Regions from separate parts of the Bacillus sp. LL01 genome, predicted to be linked through region 2. Evidence: riboswitches for the same ligand, from Rfam matches in the RefSeq annotation. Region 2 holds a riboswitch; the other holds the start of a gene.
The links. Region 2 has a riboswitch for lysine ahead of AB685_RS07140 (Na+/H+ antiporter NhaC family protein). Riboswitches for the same ligand answer to the same signal wherever they lie in the genome.
Positions count from the first base shown of each region.

Region 1: linked by a shared signal. The riboswitch ahead of AB685_RS18345 (aspartate kinase) and the one ahead of AB685_RS07140 (Na+/H+ antiporter NhaC family protein) in region 2 are both predicted to bind lysine.

Region 1 covers NZ_LFEL01000007.1:23,238-26,667, reverse strand. Annotated here, with positions in the region: gene uvrC (excinuclease ABC subunit UvrC) at 1-659, shown strand, start outside; lysine riboswitch at 730-916, shown strand; gene AB685_RS18345 (aspartate kinase) at 1,069-2,310, shown strand; gene AB685_RS18340 (YslB family protein) at 2,790-3,221, opposite strand.
Region 2 covers NZ_LFEL01000002.1:120,167-123,596, forward strand. Annotated here, with positions in the region: gene AB685_RS07135 (sodium-dependent transporter) at 1-143, opposite strand, end outside; gene AB685_RS07140 (Na+/H+ antiporter NhaC family protein) at 499-2,061, opposite strand; lysine riboswitch at 2,200-2,389, opposite strand; gene AB685_RS07145 (HD-GYP domain-containing protein) at 2,488-3,430, opposite strand, start outside.

The DNA of each region.
Region 1 (3,430 bases), on a different contig from region 2:
TTCTTGGCATCATAACCCCTCACCGTATCGAGGCGTTTGATAACTCCAATATCCAGGGGACTGATCCGGTTTCTGCCATGGTGGTCTTCATTGATGGCAAACCGGAAAAGAGGGAGTATCGAAAGTATAAAACAAAAAGTGTCCAAGGTCCTGATGACTATGAATCCATGAGGGAAGTGGTCAGAAGACGGTACACCCGAGTGCTTAAGGAATCGCTGCCACTGCCTGACCTGATAGTCATTGATGGTGCAAAGGGCCATATGAGTGCAGTAAGGGATGTTCTTGAAAATGAACTGGATTTGTTTATCCCGATCGTCGGACTTGCTAAAGACGACAAACATAGAACAAGCAACCTCCTTGCAGGGGAGGATGCGGTGATCGTACCGCTAGAAAGAACGAGTCAGGAGTTCTACTTGCTCCAACGGATACAGGATGAGGTTCATAGATTCGCGATAACGTTCCACCGTCAGATCAGAAGTAAAAGTGTTTTCCAATCCATACTGGATGAAATCACAGGCGTCGGTGCAACAAGGAAAAAAGCATTGATGAAGCACTTCGGTTCCGTTGCAAAGATGAAAGAGGCGACTGTGGAAGAAATACAGGCTGCAAAAATACCTAAGGCGATAGCTGAAGAAATTTTTAAAAAACTTCGTGAATAGGTGTTGTAAGGATTCTTATTGTCTGATATAATCACTATTAATTTCATAATGTGCCACTTCAAATCGATGAAGTGATGATAGAGGTGCGAACTTCAAAAGTATGTAATCGGAGAAGATAGAGCTTCCGAGATGATTACGGAAAGGGGAGGATCGCCGAAGTAAAAAAAAGTCTCTTTTTCTTTTTTTTACTGGTTCTGCGTTTAAGAAATGTAGGACTGTCAGGTTGTCTTTGTGCTGCCTGGAGAGCTATCTCACCGCGTGAACGGATTCTTAATTTGACCAATCACAGCAATGAGACATTAGCTCATTGCTGTTTTTTTATATCCTCACAATGCTGCTATGGCAAAATGCGTACTGAGAGCTATCTAACATTATGATGAAATTAATCAATGAAAAGGGAATGGTGCACATGTCAACGATTGTTGTACAAAAATTCGGAGGAACATCAGTGGGCTCTGTGGAAAGAATTCAGCACGTGGCACGTCGGGTCATCAGTGAAGTGGAAAACGGACATAAAGTGGTGGTCGTGGTTTCGGCTATGGGAAAAACGACAGATGAGTTGTTAAAATTAGCGAATGCGATTAATCCGCATCCAAGCAAACGGGACATGGATATGCTTCTGACAACTGGCGAGCAGATTACGATCTCTTTGCTTGCAATGGCATTGCAGGTAAGAGGGCATGAAGCAGTTTCCCTAACAGGCTGGCAGGCGGGAATCCGGACAGAGCCGGTACATGGAAACGCAAGAATCACTCATATTGAAACAGGCTTTCTAAAAAGCCATTTGGATTCAGGAAAAATCGTCATCGTTGCCGGTTTCCAAGGGATTACGGCTAACAACGAAATCACAACACTTGGACGCGGTGGGTCGGATACTACTGCGGTAGCATTGGCTGCTGCACTAAGCGCGAAGAAGTGCGACATTTATACAGATGTTACTGGTGTTTACACAACAGACCCACGTTTTGTAAAAGAAGCCAGAAAGCTTGCTGCTATTGCATATGATGAAATGTTAGAACTGGCAAACCTAGGAGCAGGTGTACTCCACCCGCGCGCGGTAGAATTTGCAAAAAATTATGGAGTGCAGCTTGTTGTGCGATCCAGTATGGAAGAGGAAGAAGGAACGATTATTGAGGAGGAAGTATCCATGGAAAAAAATCTAGTTGTCAGAGGAATTGCATTCGAAGACCAAATCACCCGTATCACCGTTTGTGGACTGCCAAATGAGCTACATACATTATCCACAATCTTTACAACACTGGCTCAGCACAGCTTGAACGTCGATATCATCATCCAAACAAGTATGGATAAAGATACAACTAATATTTCTTTCTCTGTCAAAACAGTGGACGTGAAAGATACTATTGAAGTATTGGAACAGCACCAAGGCCGTTTAGGGTTTACAGCCATCGAGCAGGAAAGCGGTCTGGCGAAAGTATCCATCGTGGGCTCTGGTATGGTTTCCAATCCTGGGGTAGCAGCCGAAATGTTCCAGGTGCTTGCTACAGAAGGAATCCATGTGAAAATGGTGAGCACTTCTGAGATCAAAGTTTCCACAGTAGTCGATGTTGCCGAGATGGTTCGTGCGGTGGAGGCGTTGCATGTGGCATTTAAGCTAGGCGAAGAGTCTGTTGAGAGAGTATTAAGCTAAGAGAATAGTAGTTTTGTTTGTGAAGTGCCCTTTTCTAAGTGAAGAGGGTGCTTTTATGTGGGGTGTGGGGAGTGCTAGTGCGCATTTACTTTCCGTTAGATAGAAATACGAGCCGAACTGACCAACATACGAGCCGAACTGACCAACATACGAGCCTAACTCATTAAGATTCTTTCCGTTAAAAGAATATACGAGCCGAACTCACCAAAATACGAGCCGTCCGACAAAAAAACACAAAATCCCCCATCCCCCTCCCCTAAGTACATCCCACACTACTCCCAAAATCCCCTAAAAAAAGCCGACCACCCCAACAGGGCAATCGGACATCAACTATTATCAAATTAGCAAGCGGGAAAATTAACCATCATTAGGTTGCCACCCGTAAGGTAGTCAGAAGCCAAGCCCGCACGAATCCACCTGGAAGTGCACTCGGTAGCTTGCTGCCCGCTAACCACCCTGGAGGCAGCAACAAAATGACATCACTTATCCCACTGTACTGTAATTGTAATCTCTTTTCGTTTTTTCTGCTCTTCAATCGCTTCTGCAGTTTTCCCTTTTTGACGTTGTATCTGTTCGGCTAGGAATCCTGCTTCAAGTTGGAAGGTTGCGTCTTTGTTTAGCTCTAGACGGCGCTGAACCATTTCACCGCGAATGAGGTATTTTACCTCATATTTGCTCTGTTCTATCAGTTCAAGCTCTCCCCACCCAGCTTCTCTGAAGAACTGGACAATTTCCTCTTGGATATCAATAGTGAATTTGCGTGCCAGCTGTTTTCCAGCCCAGTAGATGATCTGGGTGTGGTCTTTCCCCAATAGATTAGGAAGGAGCATGTCACGAATCAATTCGTACCCAAAGATAGGGACTTGGATTTGTGTGTCGATCACTTGTTGTTGGTTATTTGATTCTGTCATTTAATTCCCCTCTTTCTCTATGTTCATTATATACCATCCTGGCCCTTTAATAAATGTAACGTATGGAGGATTTTATTCTACTAATATATTTTTATATTTTTCTGATAATTGAATTGTTATTTAGAGTTTTTTTAAAAGTTCAATTTTTGTTCGCGTTTTCTTGACGCTACACATATAGGGGAGTAAAATAAATATGTCACATATTTGTC
Region 2 (3,430 bases):
AATAAATATGGTACGAAGAATGCCCCTCCTCCATTTTCATAAGCAGTTGCCGGAAATCGCCAAATGTTCCCTAACCCGATGGCCGATCCAACCGCTGCCAATATAAATCCTGCTCTTGTCCCCCATTGCGGTCGATTTTCCATTCTCTTTCTCCCCCTACTTAGACTCTTAATAATTACCAGAAAATAGATGAAAGAGTCCAAATGTTTAATTTTTTCTGATTATTTAATATAATTTATACATAGTATAACTAGACTTTATGACTATGTCAAAACAAACTTTTCGATTATATTAATCGACAACATGTGACAATACTCTACATTGTATATTTATTCTGAACTTTTTGGCTATTTTGCCGAACCACCTTCTATATAAGCGTTTCTTTATGAATTTTTATTCATTTTTTATTTCTGAAAAAAAACACCTCACTCTTTATCACTTTAATACAAGTAGATAAAAAGGAGGTGTTTTTTGTTTTATTTAAAAAGTAATATTAGCTTATTCTGCCATTTTCAGTGCTTTAAACCCAAACCCGATAAAAATGAAAGCGACAAAAACTACTAAAAGTCCGAGTAAGGTACTTCCAGTAAGACCTAAAACAATATAACCTACGATTGCTACAACTGCGCTGATTAATGCATATGGCAACTGTGTAAGAACGTGATCAATATGATTACACCCTGCACCAGTTGAAGATAGAATGGTTGTGTCTGAGATCGGAGAACAGTGATCTCCAAATACCGCTCCAGCTAGAACAGCTGCCAAGGCAGGCAACAGCATATCGATATCCGTTGCTGCGGAAATTTGTCCGGCAATAGGTAATAGCAGGGCGAACGTTCCCCATGAAGTACCAGTTGCAAAAGCGGTTATCCCCGCAATAATAAAGATGATAACAGGTAAAAACGCAATGTTCATATTGGAATTTTCCACTACTCCTGCCAAATATCCTCCTGTATCCAAGGAATCAATCAATCCGGTAATCGTCCAAGCAAAAAGTAGAATATAGATGGCAGGCATCATTGCTTTTACTCCCGCCTTAATCCCTCTACCCGCAACATTTCCTTCCACTCCACCTTTTGAAACCTGCAGGAAGAACAGGATGAACGTTACGATAAGTGCGAAGATACCACCATAGAATAATGCAGCAGATGGATCTGTATTTTCAAAGATGGCAAGAAGGGATACTTCACCTTCTGTTGCAGTGTAACCAGTCCAAATCATTGCACTTACAACACCGACTACAAGGGAAACAATCGGCCATACAAGATTTCCGACTTTTCCTTTCGTACTTGTCGGCAGATCATCATCCAATTCTCCAGGTACTTCTTTTGAAGTATCCACTACTTCTCCGGTAGTCATGGCACGCATTTCATGTTGTTTCATCGCACCGAAGTTCACATTGAAATAACTAACCAGGAACACCATGATAATGGCAGAGAATACGTATAGATTCATAGGTATCATTTGAATGAATGCGCTAAAAGCAGATACATTTGTTACACTGTGCGTCGTTAGAATTCCACCGATGATTCCGATGATATAAGCACCCCAGCTTGAGATTGGAGAAACTACACAAATCGGTGCTGACGTGGAATCAATCAGATAAGCGAGTTTAGCACGAGATACTTTGTGACGATCTGTAAGTGGTCTGCTGATCTGACCAACCGCCAAACTGTTGAAATAATCATCAATGAATATGATCAATCCTAATACAGTTGTTAACAGTTTGGAGCCTCTTCTTGTTTTGACACGTTGAAGCGCCCATTCACCGAATGCACGACTTCCTCCTGTGATAGAGATGAATGCAGTAATAATCCCTAATAATAGTAAAAATAGCAGGATGAAAATGTTCCAAAGATTAAGCTCTTTATCTTCTACTGAATAAAAAAGCCCTACTACCGTATCCCAGATCAACATTACCATTGTCAGCGGATTGAAATCTGCCAACATAAGTGCTGCAGCCAAAATACCTACTCCAAGTGACAGCAATACTCTCCTGGTCAAAATGACCATCAAGATCGCAAGCACTGGAGGAATTAATGAATAAATAGTTCCTTCCATAACAAAAAACCCCCATTAAGCTGTAATATGTTTGACCAGTTCAAACGGTTTACAACAATGGAAGGCGCTGAAAGAGAACAAAATAAAGGTAATGATAGAAAATAACTATCATTACCTATGTAATGTGTTATCCTCCACCCGATCAGTAGCCCTCCATTATTGAACCGTCCGTACCGGTCATAATGGCAGTGTTATCCTTATTCAAGATAACCCCAGCAATATAAGTTTGACAGCTTATATTGCTTCGGCACAGCATCCTTTCTTCTACCATCTTAGGTGTCACCCTCCAGTAGTACTACTCTTATGCTATGCAGCCTCTACCTCATCGTATGATAAGGGAAGTATATTATTTTATGAAATTACTATAACATATATCCTCATATAGGACAAAGGAAATATATTTCTTTTCTTTGAGAGTATTTCCTACTAGCTGACTGCCGCTATTTTTTCAAGCGAGTCGCAGTCTACAATCGCTAAATTCAAATGGTCTTTCAAATTAATATCGTATGGCGTTTCCAATTCTTCGCCTTCTTCTTCTACCACCCTGATTATAGGTCGCTCCGTCAGATCCTTGTTCTGTCCGACGACAAGTCCTTTTCTTCCGTCATTAAATGTGACCATTAATCCGTATGGATAGATGGCTACTGATTTGCGGAATGCTTCGATAATTTCCGGCTCATACAATGTACCCGACCCCGCGTATAATATTTCGAGGCCTTCGTGAGGGAGCATGGCACTCCGGTAGATTCTGTGCGACGTCACGGCATCGAAAACATCCGCTACGGCGAGTATTTTTCCGAACAGGTGGATGTCATCTGACTTTATCCCACGAGGATAGCCGCTCCCATTCAGGCGCTCATGATGCTGGAAAGCGCAGTGTGCGACCAGCAACGGAATAGACTGCATGTTGCGAAGAATATCATAGCCATAGGTTGCATGTCTCTTCATTTCAGCAAATTCATCGCTTGAAAGTTTTCCAGGCTTGAAAAGTATCTCATTCGGAATCAGCATCTTCCCTATATCATGAAGGATACCGCCTAGCCCCAATATTTCTAGATCTTTCTGCGACAATCCGAGCTTCAATCCAATGGAGAGTGCATACAGCGTTACATTTAACGAATGGGTAAATACATAATTATCGTGCACATATACATCCGTCAATAATGCTGACACTTCATCATTGGATTTCATATCTGTAAGAAGATGCTGAATTAGTGACTTTAAGCTCTTGGATGACTTGTCCATTACAAACCATTTACTTAGAGACTTTTCATGCTCCACCGATTTGAAAGTGTCTGTGATGGTTTTTACCGCCTCTTTGCGGGCTTTATCAGAGATGATTGTTGGCACTTGCATGCCGCTTGTGCGG